One region of the Desulfomicrobium escambiense DSM 10707 genome, then DNA from elsewhere that is predicted to be linked to it. Evidence: predicted binding sites of a transcription regulator. Region 1 holds the regulator's gene; each other region holds the start of a gene.

Evidence for each region. Region 1 encodes sigma-54, which starts transcription at its own class of promoters, with help from an activator protein. Its sites were predicted from a motif close to CTGGCACGGNNNNTGCTT; they were not measured.
Region 2: G394_RS0103985 (YeiH family protein) is a predicted target of sigma-54. The motif match lies at 3,403-3,420, and genes of this name have one in related genera.
Region 3: G394_RS20130 (periplasmic heavy metal sensor) is a predicted target of sigma-54. The motif match lies at 1,647-1,664, and genes of this name have one in related genera.
Region 4: modB (molybdate ABC transporter permease subunit) is a predicted target of sigma-54. The motif match lies at 1,678-1,695, and genes of this name have one in related genera.

What each region holds. Positions count from the first base shown of each region.
Region 1 covers NZ_AUAR01000027.1:14,967-20,029, reverse strand. Annotated here, with positions in the region: gene G394_RS0115415 (KdsC family phosphatase) at 1-144, shown strand, start outside; gene lptC (LPS export ABC transporter periplasmic protein LptC) at 141-677, shown strand; gene G394_RS0115405 (LptA/OstA family protein) at 693-1,208, shown strand; gene lptB (LPS export ABC transporter ATP-binding protein) at 1,205-1,927, shown strand; gene rpoN (RNA polymerase factor sigma-54) at 2,040-3,470, shown strand; gene hpf (ribosome hibernation-promoting factor, HPF/YfiA family) at 3,537-4,079, shown strand; gene G394_RS0115385 (PTS sugar transporter subunit IIA) at 4,084-4,533, shown strand; gene rapZ (RNase adapter RapZ) at 4,556-5,063, shown strand, end outside.
Region 2 covers NZ_AUAR01000003.1:167,908-172,970, reverse strand. Annotated here, with positions in the region: gene G394_RS0104000 (tetratricopeptide repeat protein) at 1-1,058, shown strand, start outside; gene G394_RS0103995 (alpha/beta fold hydrolase family protein) at 1,161-2,456, shown strand; gene G394_RS0103990 (MlaA family lipoprotein) at 2,465-3,217, shown strand; gene G394_RS0103985 (YeiH family protein) at 3,489-5,063, shown strand, end outside.
Region 3 covers NZ_AUAR01000007.1:118,942-124,004, reverse strand. Annotated here, with positions in the region: gene G394_RS18505 (YgiQ family radical SAM protein) at 1-927, opposite strand, end outside; gene G394_RS20130 (periplasmic heavy metal sensor) at 1,039-1,602, opposite strand; gene G394_RS0108250 (nucleotide pyrophosphohydrolase) at 1,788-2,129, opposite strand; gene zraS (two-component system sensor histidine kinase ZraS) at 2,302-3,663, shown strand; gene G394_RS0108240 (sigma-54-dependent transcriptional regulator) at 3,660-5,009, shown strand; gene G394_RS0108235 (carbon-nitrogen hydrolase family protein) at 5,016-5,063, opposite strand, start outside.
Region 4 covers NZ_AUAR01000001.1:262,753-267,815, forward strand. Annotated here, with positions in the region: gene G394_RS17450 (ATP-binding cassette domain-containing protein) at 1-31, opposite strand, end outside; gene G394_RS0101155 (ABC transporter ATP-binding protein) at 150-965, opposite strand; gene modB (molybdate ABC transporter permease subunit) at 962-1,633, opposite strand; gene fdnG (formate dehydrogenase-N subunit alpha) at 2,058-5,063, shown strand, end outside.

The DNA.
Region 1 (5,063 bases):
AACGCCCGTCCCGAGATTCTCAAGCTCGCGGCCTGGACCACCCGGGCCATGGGCGGCCACGGGGCCGTGCGCGAGGCCCTGGACTTCGTCCTGCGCGCCCAGGGCAAGCTCGACGTCATGTGGCGGGAGTGGCTGACGGCATGAAACGAGCCTTGGCGGCCCTGCTGACCCTTCTCGTCCTGGCCGGCATCGCCGTCCTGGGTTGGCGCATGCTGTGGCCCGAGCGTCTGGACCCCGACATCGCCCGCAACGTGGACGTGGACCTGAGCCTCAAGGGCGTGAACCTGAGCCAGGGCAAGGACGGCAAAAAGCTCTGGAACCTGAGCGCTGCCGGGGCGGACTACGCCGAGGCCGGAGACGAGCTGATCCTGACGGACCCCGTCATCACCTACTGGGGCGAGGACGGCGAGGACCACGTCGAAGTCACGGCGCCCAAGGGGCAGGTCTGGCAGAAGGAGGACCGCGCCAGGATGTGGGACGGCGTCAACGCCACCCGGGGGGAATACCGCATGCGCGCCGACACCCTCGACTACACGGGCGGCAACCGCACCCTGGTTCTGTCCGGCCACATCGACATTTCAAGCGATTCCATGCAGGGCAGTTCCGACACCCTGACCTATTTCCTGGACACGGGCGACATCCTGGCCCGCGGCTACGTCCAGGTCACCCTGAACTGACGAGCGGGAACATCTATGCGTTCACTCATTCTGATTCTCCTCCTGGCATGGGCCGCCCCCCTGTGGGCGGCGGAGCAGACCGTGCCGGTCAAGATCACGTCCGACACCATGACCTACACCCAGAAAGGCGATCAGGTGCTCTTTTCCGGGTCGGTGCACGTCATCCGCCAGGACGTCGAGATGTGGTCCGACACCCTGACCGTGTTCCTCGACAAAAAGCAAGGCGGAGGCAACTCCACCCAGACCGCCATGGACCAGCAAAGCTCCATCAAGAAAATCGTCTCCCAGGGCAATGTCCGCCTGAAGGCCGACAGGGGACGCTCCGGCACCTGCGCCAAGGCCACATACGAAACGGCCACGGAAATCCTGACCCTCGAAGGCGACCCCGTGCTCATGGAAGGTGCCAACAAAATCCAGGGCGAAGTCATCAAGCTCTACATGCGGGAGAACCGCAGCGAAGTCCTGGGCGGCAAGCAGCGGGTCGAGGCCATCTTCAACACCCCGGCCGACACCAAGGAGCTCAAGCCGTGACGACCCTGTCAGGCCGCCAGCTGGCCAAACGCTACGGGGTCCGGGACGTTGTCCGCGACATCGACCTCGACGTGCGCCAGGGCGAGGTCGTCGGCGTGCTGGGCCCCAACGGCGCCGGCAAGACCACGACCTTCTACATGCTTGCCGGCATCGTCACGCCCACCCGCGGCGAGGTCACCCTCGACGGCGTGGACATCACCCGCTGGCCCCTGCACAAGCGCGCCCGCCTGGGCATGAGCTACCTGCCCCAGGAAAGCTCCATCTTCCGCAAGCTGACCGTGCGCCAGAACCTGCAGCTCATCCTGGAATACTCCGGCCGCACGGCCGAGGAGCAGAAGCGCACGGCCGACAGGCTCCTAGATGAACTGGGCATCACCCGCCTGCAGGACCAGCAGGCGGCCTACCTGTCCGGCGGCGAGCGGCGCAGGCTCGAAATCGCCCGCGCCCTGATCCGCGACCCGAAGTTCATCCTGCTGGACGAACCCTTCGCCGGCATCGACCCCCTGGCCGTGGACGACATCCAGACCATCATCGAGGGCCTCAAGGCCAAGGGCATCGGCGTGCTCATCTCCGACCACAACGTGCGCGAGACCCTGCAGATCTGCGACCGCGCCTATCTGGTGTATGACGGCCGCATCATCCTGAGCGGCAGCCCCGACGAAATCGTCGCCGACCCCGGGGCGCGCAAGGTCTATCTCGGCGAGGGTTTCAGCCTTTAGCGGCGTGCCGATTTCCCAAGGATTGCCACGACCTGCCTTCTGTGGCAAAGTCTTTGCTGGATGAATCCGCCGACGACAACACTGCATCTTACGCGTAGACGACAGAGACACTATGGGCCTTGAACTTCGACAGAACCTCAAGCTGACGCAGCAGCTGGTCATGACTCCGCAGCTGCAGCAGGCCATCAAGCTGCTTCAGCTCTCCCGATTCGAGCTCCTCGAAGCCGTTCAGCAGGAACTGCTGGAAAATCCGATGCTTGAGGAAGCGCCGCGGGAACTCTCCGAGGAGGTCGAAGCCCAGGCCCCGCCCGCCGAGCAGCGGGCCGACGTGTCCTTCGACGACGCCGAGCTCATGCGCAACGCCGACTGGGAGAACTACCTCGGCGACTTTTCGAGTACGACCAAGCAGGTGCAGTTCAAGGAGACCGAGGCCCTCGAAGAGATGATGTCTTACGAGGCCAGGCTCTCGGGCAAGCCTTCCCTGGAAGGCCACCTTCTGTGGCAGCTCTGCCTCTCCAACATAACCGAAGAGGAGGAGGCCATCGGCGAGGCCATCATCGGCAACCTGGACTCCCTGGGCTACCTGACGACCAGCGCCGAGGAGATCGCCTCCGAGACCCTCTCGCCCCTGGCCCTGGTCCAGTCCGTCCTGTACCGACTGCAGCGCTTCGACCCGGTAGGCGTGGCCGCCCGTTCCCCCAAGGAGTGCCTGCTCATCCAGTTGGAGGTCTTGGGCCAGGACGACCCCATCCTCATCTCCCTGGTCGACGAGCACCTGGAAGACATCGAGAAGCGCCGCTACAAGCCGCTCCTGCGCAAGTTCAAGATCCAGATGGAGGACCTGAAGGCCTACCTGGACATCATCCAGACCCTGGACCCCATGCCCGGCGCGAGCTACGGCAGCGACAACACCGTTTTCGTCAGCCCCGACGTCTTCGTCTACGAGTACGAAGGCGATTTCGTCATCGTCATGAACGACGACGGCCTGCCCAAGCTGCAGCTGAGCCCCTACTACATGGAAGACACGAACTTGGCGGTGAAGGGCCCGGACCGGGAGTACCTGCACGACAAGATGCGTTCGGCCATGTGGCTCATGAAGAGCTTGCACCAAAGGCAGAGAACCCTGTATAAGGTGGTCGAGAGCATCGTGCGGTTTCAGCGGGCCTTCTTCGAGCACGGCGTGACCAAGCTAAAGCCCCTGATCCTCAAGGACGTGGCCGACGACATCGAGATGCACGAGTCCACGGTCAGCCGCATCACCACGAGCAAGTACGTGGCCACACCGCACGGCATCTTTGAGCTGAAATTTTTCTTCAATTCCGCGCTGGAGATGGACGACGGCACCCAGGTGGGCTCCGAATCCGTCAAGGCCATCATCAAGAAGATGGTCAGCGAGGAAGACCCTAAGCACCCCTACAGCGACGAGAAGATCGCAGCGGTGCTCAAGGAGAAGCTGGATGTGAACATCGCCCGCCGCACGGTGGCCAAATACCGCGCCGTTCTGGGCATCGAGTCCTCATCCAAGCGCAAGCAGGTGTTTTGATATCCCACCCTTCGCCGCCCTTCGGGGAAGACGCGGGGTTGACCCTCAACTGACGAGGAGGATTCCATGAGGATTGTCTTCAACTTCAAGAACTTCGACCCTTCCGACCACCTGCGCAAGTACGCCAAGGACCGTTTCGGCAAGCTCGGCAAATTCATGGCCGGCACCCCTGACGCCGAACTGCAGGTCAATCTCGAAGTCGAGAAATTCCGCCATATCGCCGACGTCGTCCTGACCGGCAAGAACGTGCACATCTCCGCCCGCGAGGACAGCGAGGACATGTACTCCACCGTGGACATGGTGTGGGACAAGCTCGAGGCCCAGATGCGCAAGATCCGCGACAAGGACAAGAGCAAGCGCAAGGCCGGTGGCGAGACCGTGCGCATGGACGTCATCAGCTTCGACGAGGACACCACGGGCAAGCGCAGACAGAGCATCCAGCAGACCGACCACTTCGAGCCCAAACCCATGGTCGTCGAAGAGGCCGCCATGCAGCTCGGCAAGACGGAGAACGACTTCCTCGTCTTCCTGAACGCCGAGAACGAACGCGTCAATGTCATCTACCGCCGCAAGACCGGCGACTTCGGCCTCATCGACCCTGGGGTATAAGGGCATGAAGCTTGCCGAATATCTGGACAAGGACCTGATCATTCCCGACCTTTCGGCCAGGACCAAGAAGGAGGTCCTGGCCGAACTCGTTTCGTCGCTTCCGGCCAAATTTCCCGGCGTGGACGCCAATCGCGTGGCCCAGGTGCTCATGGACCGAGAACTGCTCGGCACCACGGGCATCGGCGACGGCATCGCCATCCCCCACGGGAAGCTGGACAGCCTCGGCCAGGTCATGGTCATCGTGGGCCGCAGCCGCGAGGGCGTCGATTTCGCCAGCCTGGACCACAAGCCGGCCACCATCTTCTTCACGGTCCTGGCCCCCTCCAACGTGGTGGGCCTGCACCTGAAGATCCTGGCCACAATCTCGCGCCTGCTCAAGGACACCGGCTTCCGTCAGGCTTTTTCCGACGCCGCCGACGGCGAAAGCCTGTGGCGGCTGCTGCAGTCCGTCTGAAAACCGCGCAGGGCACGCCCACATGGAAAAACGCAGCGAACTCAAAAACGTCGTCATCGTCTCGGGCATGTCGGGCTCCGGCAAGAGCACGGCCCTGCGCGTCTTCGAGGACATGGGCTTCTTCTGCGTGGACGGTCTGCCTGCCCGCATGGCCCCGGCCCTGATCGAGCTGTTCTTCTCGTCCCCGTCCAAGGACTACCCGGGCCTGGCCATGGGCATGGACCTGCGCCAGCCCGACTTCGCCGGGCAGTGGCGTGAAGTGCTGCAGGACATGGAGAAGCTGTCGGTGCGCCCGACCATCCTCTTCACGGACTCCTCGGACCAGGTTCTGCTGCGCCGCTACGCCACCACGCGCCGGCCCCACCCCCTGGCCACGGGCAATCTGGGCCTGGAAGCCGCCCTGGACCGGGAACGGGAGATTCTGGAGCCCATCCGCAACCAAGCCGACCTGGTCGTCGACACGTCCCACTACTCGGTCCACGACCTGCGCCGCGTCATCCAGGACAAGTGGGCGAGCATCGCCAGCCAGA
Region 2 (5,063 bases), on a different contig from region 1:
CGCCGGAGGTGTCCGAAGAGCATGTGTCCTTCATCGCGGAGAACGATGTGGACTCGATCATCGTCAAGCCCATCTCCATAAACAACCTCATTCAGAAGATCGCCTTCGCCATCAGGCCGAGCAACAGCTTTTTCGTCGAGGTGGAGCAGATCAAGAAGCTGATCGACCAAGGCCTGTACGAGGAGGCGATGCCGAAGATAGAGTTGCTTCTCAATGAGAAGCCGAGCAGTTCCATCTGCATGATGCTCAAGGGAGACATCTTCAAGAGCAAGATGGATTTCGGCAACGCGGAGCACTACTACAAGGAGGCGTCGAAAGGGTCGCGCCTGAATTTGAAGCCTCTGCAACGGCTGGCCAACCTCTATCTGGAGACGGAAGACGCGGAGAAGTATCTCAAATACCTGCTTCTTATGGACAGGATTTCCCCTCTCAACCACGAGCGCAAGATCAGCATCGGCGAGCAGTACAGCAAGAACGGCCAAGAGGATGCCGCGCAGAAGTACTATCAGGAGGCCCTGGGCATCGTGCGGGCTCAGGCCAACGACATGCTGGCCTCGACGTACATGGAGATCGGCGTGAAGCTGCGCGAGATCAACCCGGAGCAGGGGCTCGCGTTCATGCGCCAGGCCCTGGAGAGCAAGGGTAGCGATTTTTCGCGCGCAGACCTGTGGATGGTCAACGAGATGGGCCTGTCCCTGCGCAAGCAGGGCGACTGGCAGGGCGCCGTGGACGCGTACCAGAAGGCCCTGCAGGTCATCCCCGACGAACCGGGGCTCCACTACAACATGGGCATGGCCTATTTCCAGGGCAAGGAGCACCTGAAGGCCGTCAAGCAGTTCGAAAAGGCCGTGGCCGCCAGGCCCGAAATCCTGCAGGAGTCCCCGCTCATCCCGTTCAATATCGGCATGGTCTATCTTCAGATGAAGAGGTTCGAGGATGCGGACCGGTACATGCGGGCCGCCCTGCAAAGCGACCCGGAATTTGAGCAGGCCCGGACAGCCCTCGGAAAAATCCGTTCCACGATCGGGCCCGACGGGACCGCCGCCCGGGAATCCTGAACCTCCGTGCACGGACCCCGCCGGCCTGTCCACTGCCGGACTTGCCTCGTCGCAAGCCCGGGGCTAGAAGACCGCAACCTTTTCCTTACGTGGAGGCCCGGCATGCACCGCGTCGTTCTGTTCTGCCTGCTCATCCTGACCGCGGCGTTTTCCGCGCAGGCCTATGACTACCCGTTCACGAACCCTTACGAGGCCACGGTTTTCGGCACGCTGCCGCAGGACGAGTTCGATCTGGCGTCCGTGCGGCCGGCCGGCTTTTCGGATCTGAACCCCCTGCGGGACCTCGGCGCGGTGCGCGGCAGGGAAATGCTCCTGCATGACCGTCCCGTGCCCGAGATCCTGTGGTACGACGACACCCTGCAATACACGCTGGCGCAGCAGCGGGGCAACGCGCCTCTGATGTTCATTCTGGCCGGCACCGGCTCCTCCCACGAGTCGGCCACGTGCAGCTTCCTGCAGCGCGTCTTCCATCGGGCCGGCTTTCACGTGGTCACGCTGTCCTCACCGACCTACCCCAACTTCGTGGTCAGCGCCTCGACCACCCAAGTGCCGGGCTACATCCCCTACGACGTGGCCGACCTCTATCAGGCCATGGACGCCATCGCGGCCCAGATGGGGCGGGACAGGATCACGTCCTTCCACCTCGCCGGCTACAGTCTCGGCGGGACTCAGGCGGCCTTCCTGGCCGAACTGGACACCCGCGAGAAGCGCTTCGGCTTTGAAAAGGTGCTGCTGCTGAATCCGGCCGTGAACCTCATGACTTCGGCCATCCGCCTCGACCATCTGCTGTCCGACAACGTGGCCGACCGGTTCGAGGCCGCGCGCACCGTGGCCGAACTGGTGCGTCAGCTTTCCGAGGCGTACCGGTCCAGCGACCAGGTGAATTTCGGCGACGAGTTCCTCTTCGCCCTGCACCGCAACCGCTCCATCTCCGAGAAGGAACTCAAGATCCTCATCGGCGTGGCCTTCCGCCTGTCGCTGGCGTCCATGGTTTTCACCAGCGACACGTGCACGGGCGCGGGGTACATCGTGCCGCGGGGGCACCGGATCGTGAAGGACGAGTCCCTGGCCCCCTACCTCGATTCGGCCGTGGGCGTGAGCTTCGAGGACTACGTTCGGGAGTACCTGCTGCCCTTTCTGCGGTTCCATGACCCGGCGATCACCGCGGAAAAGGCCGTCGCGGCCTGTAGCCTGGAGGCCATCGGCCCGTTTCTGCGCGGCGCTGGCGGCATCGCCGTCATGACCAACGCCGACGACCCCATCCTGACGCCGGAAAACTTCGCCTTCCTGGAGAACACGTTCGGGTCGCGCCTGACCGTCTTTCCCGCCGGCGGCCATTGCGGCAACCTGCGCTTCAGGGACAATGTGGCGGCCATGCTCGATTTCTTCCGCAAATGAGGCGACCCATGCGCGTTCTTCTCCTTCTTCTTCTCGTCTTGGCCTGCGGCTGCGCCACCACTCCGGAGCACCAGCCCGGTCCTTTCCAGGCGCCCGTGCACCGCGGCCTTTCCGAAGACCCGGAGGTCGAGCGGCTCTTTCTGGTCGAGGACCCCTGGGAGGGGTTCAACCGCTCGATGTATCATTTCAATGCCCAGTTGGACCGCTATGTCTATCTGCCGGTGCTTCGCTTCTACGAGGCGGTCCTGCCGGACAGCGTGCAGCAGGGCGTTTCCAATGTGTTCAATAATTTCAAGGAAATACCGATTTTTGTCAACTCGGTCCTGCAGGGCAACCCCAAGAAGGCCTCGGTTTCGCTCGGGCGTTTCGTCTTCAACACGACCATCGGACTGGGCGGTCTGGTCGATGTGCTGGGCAAGGGCGGCATCCCGCAGGAGAACGAGGATTTCGGGCAGACCCTGGGCGTTTGGGGCGTGCCCTCCGGCCCGTATCTGGTCCTGCCCGTCCTTGGGCCTTCTGGCCTGCGGGACGCCGGGGGCACGGCCTTCGACGCGGTCCTGACCCTCAACCCCGCGGACTTCCTCTTTGACGGCATGGGGTGGGCTGCCCGGGGCACGGCGACCACGGGCGTGTACGGCGTGAAGGCCGTGGACGCTCGGCACCAGGTCAAATTCCGGTACTACGAAACCGGAAGCCCCTTCGAGTACCAGCTGGTGCGCTTCGTCTATGCCAAGAAGCGCGAACTCGACATCGCCAAATAGCCTTCCCGGCCGGCCCCGACGGGTCCGTCGTCGGGGCCGGCACCTTCTTCCCGTATCCATTTCTGCGCTTCAGATGACAGGCGGTGTGCTAACTTGAGTTTGCAGGTGACAAGTCGTGTTTGCGCTTGTCGAGTGCTCTTTGCTTGTAACGTGCTGAAATTGCGAGGCGGTGCCGGATGCGTTTCGTGGCATGGCTTTTGTTAGCTGACGCTTCGAAAAGGTGCCCCCCAGCGGGGATGTATTTGAAACAAGCAAGGAGGAAGAAACACCCATGGCCCAAGACAGCAACGTCGTCATCGATCACGGCAAGAGCCAGTGGTCGGACTTGTGGAAAAAAGAGGACTACCTGGCCATCTGGCTCGGCTTCATCATCATCGTCGTGAGCATCCTGGCGTACACGACTTTCGGCCCCAAGGCCGAGTTCGCCGAAAAGATCGCCGCCGCCAACCAGATTCAGGAAGCTGAACTGGCCAAGGCTCCGTTCAAGACCATCGCCTGGCACAAGGCCCAGGACGACAAGGGCAAGCTCAAGGGCACCGGCACCCCCTTCGGCAAGTTCATGACCCACTGGACCAAGACTCCGGGTTCCTGGAAGACCAATCCCATGGACGCCTTGATCCGCAGCGAGGCCCAGGCTCAGGCCCTGAACGAGAAGGCCATGCCCAAGTATGAAGAGGCCAAGGCCAAGGCCGAGGCCGCGCTGGCCGCTGCCGTGGCCGCCGAGGAAGCCGCCGCCGGCGCGTCCTTCCAGGACAAGGCCCTGAATGATGACGCCTCCGCCAAGATCGGCGAATGGCGTACGGCCCAGAAGGCCGCGGGCGAAGCCAAGTCCAAGGCCGAGAACAAGCCCTACAACTACCTCCCGACCCTGATCGGCCTGTGCGTTTTCCTGGCCGCCATCTTCGGCGTCGGCATCGCCATGATGGGCAAGAGCATGCCCGCCTTCATGCAGGGCTTCACCATCGTCTTCCTGGTGGCCGTGCTGGCCTACATGCTCGGCGGCCAGTCTATCTCCAAGCAGTACGGCTTCGGCGCCGAGGCCTGGGGCGTGGTGCTCGGCATGCTCATCGCCAACACCATCGGTACGCCGAAGTGGGTGCTCCCGGCCTGCGAGGTGGAATTCTTCATCAAGACCGGCCTCGTGCTCCTGGGCGCCGAGGTCCTCTTCAACAAGATCGTGGCCATCGGCATTCCCGGCATCTTCGTGGCCTGGGTCGTGACACCCATCGTCATCGTCGTGACCTACACCTTCGGCCAGACCATCCTGAAGATGCCCTCCAAGACCCTCAACATCGTCATCTCCGCGGACATGTCCGTGTGCGGCACCTCCGCGGCCATCGCCACGGCGGCGGCCTGCCGGGCCAAGAAGGAGGAGCTGACCCTGTCCATCGGCCTGTCTCTGGTCTTCACCGCCATCATGATGATCGCCATGCCGGCCTTCATCAAGGCTGTGGGCATCCCCGAGGTCCTGGGCGGCGCCTGGATGGGCGGCACCATCGACTCCACGGGCGCCGTGGCCGCGGCCGGCGCGTTCCTGGGCCAGAAGGCCATGTACGTAGCCGCGACCATCAAGATGATCCAGAACGTCATGATCGGCGTGACCGCCTTCTGCGTGGCCATCTACTGGGTCACCAAGGTCGAGGCTACCGACTCCGGCCACAGCGTCGGCGCCGGCGAGATCTGGCACCGCTTCCCGAAGTTCGTTCTGGGCTTCATCGGCGCGTCCATCATCTTCTCCATCCTGGACCAGAGCATGGGCAAGGATCTGGGCAATTCCGTCATGGAGTACGGCATCGTGCGCGGCGGGACCAAGCTGCTTCGCGACTGGTTCTTCACCCTGTCCTTC
Region 3 (5,063 bases), on a different contig from region 1:
GCTTGTCACGGAGTCTCGGATCATCTCCTCGGCCGGGATCGGCTTGTCGTAGGATGGGTGGGCGGTGCGGGCGAAGGGCAGGGCGTAGAGACGGTCCATCTCCGACGTGGCCAGGCGCTGCGCCGGCGGCTCGACCACGACGACGCGGTCGCCCGCACGCTGGGCGGCCCGGTCCGTCCCGTCGTGGACCTGCTTTTCCATGAGCAGGGTGGCGCGCATGAGGAGCTTCGGGTCGGCCACGATTTCCTCGTGGCAGGGGAAGAGGATGGCCGCTTCGATGGCATCGGCGGCCGCGCCCGTCGGCGCGGTCACGGTGCCGGGAATACCCGTCAGATCCGAACCTCTCTCCAGCCGTAGGGCGATGTCGATGAGGGCCCGCTCGCCCATGCCGTAGACCACGGCATCGGCCTTGGCGTCGAGGATGATGGGCTTGCGCAGGGCGTCGGTCCAGAAATCGTAGTGCGTGATGCGCCGCAGGGAGGCCTCGATGCCGCCCAGGACCACCGTCAGCCCGGGGAAGGCCCGGCGCAGGAGGTTGGTGTAGACGATGCACGCCCTGTTGGGTCGCGCCCCGGCCATCCCGCCCGGGGTGTAGGCGTCTTCGGAGCGCTTCTTGCGGAAGGCCGTGTAGTGGGCCAGCATGGAGTCGATGGCACCCGCCGAGACCCCGGCGAAGAGGCGTGGCCGGCCCATGGCGGTCAGGTCCTCGGGTCCTTCCCAGCGCGGCTGGGTGACGATGCCGGTGCGCAGGCCGTGGGCCACGAGGGTCCGGCCCAGGAGCGCCATGGCGAAGGACGGGTGGTCGACGTAGGCGTCGCCGCTGACCAGAAGCACGTCGAGCTCGTCCCAGCCCAGACGTTCCATTTCAGTACGGGTCATGGGCAGGAAGGGGGGCTGGGCCAGGGTGGGGCGTGTGAAAAGGCTCATGGTTCGGGGCTATAGGCTGCCCGGGAGCGTGGGGCAAGGACAAAAAAAGGCGGCCCGAAGGCCGCCGGAGGGAGAGGGGCGATGGCGCCGTGCCGGGCGGGATGCGCGGGGTTAGATGTTGTCGCCGTCCGGGCCGGAATTGTCCGGGTTCGCCGTGCAGGGGGCGAAGCCGCCCATGCCGCGAGGCCCGAAGTCGTTCTGGCCGTATCCGCCCATGCCGCGGGGCCCGAAGTCGCCTTGGCCGCGTCCGCCCATGCCGCGATGTCCGTCGCGGTGGCCGAAGCCCATGGGCAGGTTGATGCCCACTTCCTTCTGCACGCGGGCTTCCAGGGCGTCACGCTTGGCGTGGAGCTGGCCTCGCAGGTCGCCCATTTCGCGCACCAGGGCGGTGATCGCTTCGGGCTTGGTGTTGGGGTTGCCCGAAAGGGCCTTCAGCAGAGTGCGCTTCTCCCACATGGTATCGCGCAGGGGCTGGGTTTCCTTGCGATGCTCGTCCAGGATGGCCTTCAGCAGATCCTGCTTTTCCTGGGTCAGCTGGGCCACGGCCGGGTTGCGGTCCAGGGCCTGGCAGTCGCCGCGTCCGCCCATGCCGCGCATGGGGCCGGCGAAGCCGAGGGAACTGACGGCGATGATGCCGACGATGGCCAGCGTTGCGATGATGCTCGTTCTTTTCATGATATCCTCCGGTGGTTGATGTGACATCGTTTGTGCACAGAGAATATCAAGGGCCGTGCCAAGTTGTTTTCTTATGTTTAACTCGCTGAATTGAATTGGTTTATTTTTTCAGATCGGTGTTCGGGCAGGATTCGGGACGTCCCGGCGGATAGAAACTGATCAGGCCCGCCATGCCGCCTGGTCAGTTATTGACCATCCGTGCCGCGGGTCAGCTTGGGGTTGTTCCAATGCCGATCCTTGTCGCGTCTGGTCTTCTTCTCCAGATTGGAGCGCACGGCTTCGGTCAGGTCCACGCCGGTCTGGTTGGCGATGCAGGTCAGCACGAAGAGCACGTCTGCCAGTTCGTCGGCCAGATCGTTCTTCTCGGTCCCCTTGAAACTCTGATCCCCGTAGCGCCGGGTCATGATCCGGGCCACTTCACCGACTTCCTCCATGAGGATGCCGAGGTTGGTCAGTTCGGAAAAATAGCGGACCCCGTAGGTCCTGACCCATGCGTCGATGTCGTCCTGAAGTTCGCGAAGCTGCATTGCCCCTCCTTTTTCTCACGCCTACGAAATACCGCCCGGCCTGGCAACGCGGTTTGGCCTGGGCGCTCGGGCAGGGAAATTGCTATGCATTCCCTTCACTGGTACCTTTCCTTTCACACCAACACCGCGGGAACCTACGGGAACATCCGTTCCACGTCCCGCGCGAGGCATCATGGACGCCACACATACGAAATCCACGGGCACGGCCGTGCCCTCCGGCTACCGACGGGCCCTGATCATCCTGGCCGTCGCCGCGGCCCTTATTCTCATCTGGATCGCGGTTCAGGGCCGGGCGCGGGAGCAGCGGACCATCGCCCGCATCCTGACCACCCAGGGGGAGACCCTCATCCGCGCCGTCGAGGCCGGCCGGCGCATGGGCATGCGCGGCATGGAGGGGCGGCAGTTCCGCCTGCGCGGGCTGATGGACGAGATGGTCCGCGAGGGCGACCTGCGCTTTGTGGCCGTCATCGACGAAAACGGCAGCATCGAGAGCCTGAGCGAGGCCGAGGACGGGGCGGCCGCACCGGCTACGGTCCTGTCGGCGCTGCCCGTCTCGGAAGATCCCTCCTGGCGTGTCGTGCGCGAAGGCCGTGAGCCGGTCTTTGTGGTCTACCGCCTGTCGCGGCCGCCCCGTCGACCGATACGCAATTCCATGCACGGGGGCATGCACTCCCCGGAAGCGCAGCCGGAGGGACGCGTCGTCATCGCAGTGGGGCTGGACGCCGCCCTCTATTTGCAGGCCGCGCGCAAGGACATCCTGACCCTGGCCATGGCTGCAGGGCTGGGATTGACCCTTGTCTTCGCCGGCGGCGCCTCGCTTTCCTGGAGGCGCAAGGTGGCCGCCCTGCAGGCCGAGGTGGTCCGCCAGGAACGCCTGGCCGCCATGGGCACCCTGGCCTCGGGCGTGGCGCACGAGATCCGCAACCCCTTGAGCTCCATCAAGGGCTTCGCCACGTATTTCCGGACCAAGTTCGAACCCGGCTCCAAGGACCATGATCTGGCCGAGGTCATGATCGGCGAGGCGGACCGGCTGAACCGCGTCGTTTCGGAGCTGTTGGAACTGACGCGTCCGTCGGAGCTGCGGCTGGCCGGCACGGTCCCTGCGGTCCTGCTGACCCATGCCCTCAGGCTTGTGGAGGACGATTGCCGTTCCCGGGGCATCGCCGTGCAGACGCGTTTCGGAGACGTCGGCCCGGTTGTGCTGGACGCGGACCGCATGCTGCAAGCCGTCTTGAACTTGTTGTTGAACGCCATCCAGGCCATGCCGGACGGCGGGACTCTGAGCGTTTCGGCCCAGGCCGTGCGGGACCGCCTGGAACTGCGCGTGGCCGACACGGGCTCCGGCATCCCGCGCGAGGACCTGGACCGGGTCTTCGACCCCTATTTCACCACCAAGAACCAGGGCACGGGGCTTGGGCTGGCCACGGTGCGGACCGTCGTCGAGGCTCACGGCGGCCGCGTGCGCATCGTCTCGGAACCCGGTCGCGGGACCGAGGTGACGTTGGATCTGCCGAAACGAGGAGAAAAACGATGAAGGCGCGCATTCTCGTGGTCGACGACGACCGGGCCCACCTGACCATGCTCACGGCCATGCTCGAAAGCTGGGGGTACGAGGTCGAGACGGCCCCCGACGGTTCGGATGCCGTCGACATGGTCCGCGGCAAGGCCTACGACGCCATCCTGACCGACGTGCGCATGGCCGAGGTGGACGGTATCGAGGCCCTGCGCCGGATCAAGGGCTTCAACCCCTGCCTGCCCGTGCTGATCATGACCGCCTATTCCTCCGTGGACACGGCCATCGGCGCCCTCAAGGCCGGGGCTTTCGACTATCTGCACAAACCCCTGGATTTCGACGAGCTGCGCAGCGGCCTGGAACGGGCGTTGGCGCACGGCGGTCTGCGGCAGGGCCAGGAAGGGGAGTCGCCGGCCGTCCCGGCCGGCATGATCGGGTCCGCCCCGGCCATGCGCGAGCTTTTCGCCATGATCCGGGCCGTGGCCCCGTCCGAGGCCTCGGTCCTGGTTCTGGGCGAGTCCGGCACGGGCAAGGAACTGGTGGCCCGTGCCCTGCACGAGGGCAGCCCGCGCGGCGCGCGACGGCTGGTTACGGTCAACTGCGCCGCCTTGGCCGAGAATCTGCTGGAGAGCGAGCTGTTCGGGCACGAGAAGGGCGCCTTCACCGGGGCCCAGCGCCAGCGTGACGGGCTTTTCGTGCAGGCCGACGGCGGCACGCTGTTCATGGACGAGATCGGCGAGATGCCCGTGGCCCTGCAGGCCAAGCTGCTGCGGGCCCTGCAGCAGGGCGAGGTGCAGCGCCTGGGCAGCGACAGGCCCGTGCGCGTGGACGTGCGGATCATCGCCGCCACCAACCGCGACCTGCAGGCCGAAGTGGCCGCGGGGCATTTCCGCGAGGACCTCTATTACCGCCTGAACGTCATCGCCCTGCGCGTTCCGGCCCTGCGTGAAAGGCCGGAGGACATTCCGCTCCTGGCCAGACATTTCCTCGACCGCTTCGCCCAGCGCAACCGCAAGAGTTTCCGCGGCTTCACACCCCGCGCCATGGACCTCATGCTGCGCCACGACTGGCCGGGCAACGTGCGCGAGTTGGAGAACGCCGTGGAGCGGGCCGTCATCCTTGCACCGGGCGAGATGATCACGGAAAGGGACCTGCCAGCGGGCCTGCGCGCAGGAGACCGGGGGCCCGGACTCGACCACGAAAGCTCCGGGCGCACCGCCGGAGTGTCGCTGGAGGACGCCGAGCGCGAGGCCATCACGCGCACCCTGGAGCAGGTCGGCCACAACAAGAGCGAGGCCGCGCGGGTGCTCGGGGTGACCAGAGTCACCCTGCGCAGCAAGATGAGGAAGTTCGGGCTTGAGCCCTGAGACGCGTCAGTAGCGTTCGGGGGCGTAGCGGTCGGCCGTGCGGTTGTCGGCCAG
Region 4 (5,063 bases), on a different contig from region 1:
GACGTTTGCGTAGCTGGATGCAGAGTCCCATGCGATGCTCCGGGCTTGTCGGTCCGGGGTGATGGAATCGGACCGTATTTCCCTCTGGGTTAAAGGGAAAAGGTTGCGCCCTGCAACGAGGTCACGGAAGGGGAGGGAAGCGTGACCGTTCAGACGGTCTGCGTCTGGGCGGCCAGAAAGAGAGGGTCGAGAATCTGTCGGGCGGACTCCGTCCTGCGGCGCGTCTCGTAGTCGACCACGTCCAGGACCCGGCCGCGTCCGAAGGCCACCAGGGTCTGGGCGAAGTGGTCCACGTCGTCGAGGTCGTGGCTGACCATGACCATGGGCATGTCGAAGCGCTCCAGGATGGCGAAGAGCTCGGCGCGCATGCGCTCGCGCAGGGGCTGGTCCAGGGCGGTGAAGGGCTCGTCCAGGAGAAGGAGGTCCGGTTCCGTGGCCAGGGCCCTAGCCAGGGCCGTGCGCTGGCGCTGGCCGCCGGAGATCTGGTTCGGGCGCTGTCCGGCCAGATCGCCCAAGCCGCACAGTTCCAGCAGCTCGTCGACGCGCCGCCGGTGGGCGGGCTTCAGGGGGCCGAGGAAGGGTTTCAGACCGAAGGACACGTTCTCGCGCACGGTCAGGTGCGGGAAGAGGGCGTAGTCCTGGAAGACGATGCCGACGTTGCGCCTGCGGGCCGGCACGTTCAGGCCGGAGGCGGCGTCGAAGAAGGTCCGGCCCCGGACCTCGATGCGTCCGATCCGGAGTTTGAGCAGCCCGGCCAGGGCCATGAGCGTCAGGCTCTTGCCCGAGCCCGAGGGGCCGAATAGGGCGATGCGCCGTGATGATGCCTCGAATTTGGCCTGCAGGCAAAACTCCGCCCCGGGTGCGCAGACACGGGCCTCGATGTCGCAGGTCACGGTCGGGGACGTTGTCGTTGGGGCCGAAGAGGCGTGCGAGGTCTCGGTGCGGCTGATGAAGAACATGTTCATGCCTGCCATTTCGGGGTCAGCAGTCGCCCCGAGACCCAGAGGATGAGGGTGCACAGCACGGAAATGACCAGCACGAGCTGCGCCGCCAGGCTGTCCTGGCCGGCCTGGGTGGCGCTGTACACGGCCAGGGACAGGGTCTGGGTGCGGCCGGGCAGGTTGCCCGCGATCATGAGCGTGGCCCCGAACTCGCCCATGGCCCGAGCGAAGGCCAGCATGGTGCCCGCCAGGATGCCGCGCCCGGCCAGGGGCAGGCAGACCTGCAGGAAGACGCGCCACTCGGGGTAGCCCATGGTCCGGGCCGCGTCCTCGTACTTGCGCTCCACGCCGTCCAGTGCGGCGCGGGCGGACTTGAAGATGAGGGGGAAGGAGACCACGGCGGCGGCGATGACGGCCCCCTGCCAGGTGAAGATGAGCGTCACCCCGAAGGCGTCCTGCAACCAGCGCCCCAAAAACCCGTTTCGGCCCAGCAGGACGATGAGGTAGTAGCCCAGGACCGTGGGCGGCAGGACCATGGGCAGGCTCAGAATGGCGTCGACCAGTTCCCGGCCGGGAAAGCGGCAACGGTGAAAGACCCAGCCCAGGACGACCCCGAAGATCAGGGAGGTCAGGGTGGCCAGGGCAGCCACGCGCAGGCTGAGCTGCACCGGGAAGAGAAAGGTCGTGTCCATCGAGATTCCTTGAAGATTTCGTGCCGAAGGCTCTTCACGTGGAGAAGCAACAATCGGGCCTACTGGGCTGGGGCGTCCGCGCCGGCCGGTCCGGTTGCGTCCGAACCTAGGTTTTCCGGGCCGTTGAAGGCAATGCGGTCACGGTTCTGCCCAAGAGCGTGACCGCGGGTCGCGGGAAATGTTCCCGCCACCCTTTTCATGGCGTTGCGTTGCAGTGTGTCGGTGATAACACAAATGTCGGTTCAGACTGAATTGTGGGAAGATGTGCGCCGAGTCGTCGTCTAGTGCAATCGAGTCATATGTGTTTTTTATAACATATTGAAAATATTGATTCAAATGTTATGTAGCCATCAGCCCCGCATCCGCTACCCACTTTGTGAAGAGGGAGTGAAGGGTGCGGAAACATGGAACCATGGAGGTTTTGATGGCTACGTTTTCACGGCGAGGGTTCATGAAAATCACCGGGGCGGGCGTTGCAGCCATGTCCCTGGGGCAACTGGGGTTCGATCTGAAGCCCGCCTACGCGTACGCGAAGGCCCTGAAGATCGAAGGGGCGAAGGAGGTCCTGACGGTCTGTGGCTTCTGCTCCTGCGGATGCGAGATCATCATGCACGTTAAGGACGGAAAGATTATCAGTTCCGAAGGCAATGCGGACTATCCCATCAGTGAAGGCGCCCTGTGCCCCAAAGGCGCGGCGTTCTACCAGATGCACGTCAGTGACCACCGCGTCCTGAAGCCCAGATACAGGGCTCCCGGCAGCGCCAAGTGGGAAGAGAAGGACTGGGACTGGATGCTCGACAAGATCGCGCACAAGATCAAGGAAACGCGCGACAAGGATTTCGTTCAGAAGAATGACAAGGGACAGACGGTGAACCGCTGGGAAACGTACTTCCAGCTGGGCACCTCCCAGATGGACAACGAGGAATGCGCCGTCACGCACCAGATGTGCAGGGCGTTGGGAGGCGTATACATCGACCATCAGGCCCGAGTCTGACACGCTCCGACTGTACCGGCTCTGGCAGAGTCGTTCGGACGCGGCGCGATGACCCAGCACTGGATCGACATCAAGAACGCCAATGCTATTCTGATCATGGGCAGCAATGCTGCCGAGCACCATCCCATTTCCTTTAAATGGGTGTTGAAGGCCAAGGACGCGGGGGCGCAGGTGATCCACGTGGATCCCAAGTTCTCGCGCACCTCGGCCCGCAGCTGTCATCACGTTCCGCTGCGCAGCGGAACCGACATCGCCTTCCTGGGCGGCATGGTGAAGTACATCCTGGAGAAGGACCTCATCCAGAAGGACTACGTCACCGAATACACCAACGCCTCCTTCATCGTCGGCGACGACTACAAGTTCGAAGACGGCCTCTTCTCGGGCTTCGATCCGAAAACGAAGAAATACGACCAGAAGAAGTGGGCCTTCGCCAAAGACGAAAACGGTGTGTCCAAGCGCGACAAGACCCTCAAGGACCCGCGCTGCGTATACCAGCTGCTGAAGAAGCACTACGAGCGCTACGATCTGGACAAGGTTTCCTCCATCACCGGTGTGTCCAAGGAAAACCTGCTCAAGGTCTATGAAGCCTTTTCGGCCACGGGCAAGCCCGACAAGGCCGGCACCATGATGTACGCCCTGGGCTGGACCCAGCACTCCGTCGGCGTGCAGAACATCCGCCTTGGCTGCATGATCCAGCTCCTGCTGGGCAACATCGGCGTGGCCGGCGGCGGCGTCAACGCCCTGCGCGGCGAGCCCAATGTCCAGGGCTCCACGGACCACGCCCTGCTGTGGCACATCATTCCTGGCTACAACAACACGCCGACGACGGCCTGGCCGACCCTGGAAGACTACCTGAAGGGCAACACCCCGGTCACCAAGGACCCGAAGAGCGTCAACTGGTGGCAGAACCGGCCCAAGTACATGGTCAGCCTGCTCAAGGGCTGGTTCGGCGACAACGCCACCCCCGAGAACGGTTTCTGCTACGACCTGCTGCCCAAGCTCGAACCGGGCGTGAAGTACTCGAGCATGTTCATGTTCGACCGCATGTATGCCGGCAAGATGAAGGGCGGCGTCATCTTCGGCCATAACCCGGCCATGAGCTTCCCCAACACGCACAAGGTCCGCGCGGCCCTGCAGAAGCTGGACTGGCTGGTGGTGGGCGAAGCGCACGACACCGAGACCGCGTCCTTCTGGCGCCAGCCCGGTCTGGACTCCAAGAAGATCAAGACCGAGGTCTTTCTGATGCCTTCTTGCCAGCGCGGTGAAAAGGACGGCACCACATCCAACTCCGGCCGTTGGCATCAGTGGCACTACAAGGGCTATGAGCCCATGGGGCAGAGCAAGTCCATGGGTTGGATGGTGGTCGAGATCATGAAGCGGGTGCGTGCCCTGTATGAAAAGGACAAGGGCGCCTTTGCCGAGGGCATCCTGAGCCACGATTGGCCCAAGGAATACGACGCCGAAGAAATGGCCATGCGCATCAACGGCCGTTTCACCAAGGACGTGACCATCAAGGACAAGACCTACAAGAAGGGCGACCAAGTGCCTGGCTTCCCGTTGCTGCAGGCCGACGGTTCCACCACCAGCTTGAACTGGCTGTACTGTGGCGGCTACCCCGAGGCGGGCAAGAACCTGGCCAAGCGTCGCGACCACACCCAGACACCCGTGCAGGCCAAACTCGGTCTGTACCCGAATTACACCTGGGCCTGGCCCGTGAACCGCCGCATCATCTACAACCGCGCCTCCGTCGACGTGAACGGCAAGCCCTTCAATCCCGAACTGCCCGTCATCGCCTGGGAAGACGGCAAGTGGGTCGGCGACATCCCGGACGGGCCGGCGCCGCCCATGGCCATGGAGAAGGGCGTCTATCCCTTCATCATGCATACTGAAGGCCACGGCCAGCTCTATGGCCCGGGCCGAGTGGACGGTCCGTTCCCGGAACACTACGAGCCGGTCGAAACTCCCGTGGCGAAGAATCCGTTCTCCAGCCAGCTCAGCAACCCGTGTGTCGACCTGTTCGAAAGCGACAAGGATCTGTACACCAAGCCTGCTGATCCGAAATACCCCATCGTGCTGACGACCTACAGCATGACCGAGCACTGGTGCGGCGGCGGCGATACTCGCAATACCCCGTATCTGCTCGAGGCAGAGCCGCAGCTCTATGTGGAGATGAGCCACGAACTGGCGAAGGAAAAGGGGATCAGCAACGGCGATGTGGTGGTCGTGGAGAGCATCCGAGGCAATGTCGAGGCCGTCGCCATGGTGACGGTGCGCATCACCCCGTTTACCGTTCAGGGCAAGACCGTGCACCTCATCGGTATGCCCTTCTGCTTTGGCTGGACAACGCCGGGCTGCGGCGACGCCACCAACCGGCTTCTGCCGTCCGTGGGCGAGCCGAACGTGACCATTCCTGAGTACAAGGCGTGTCTGGTGAAC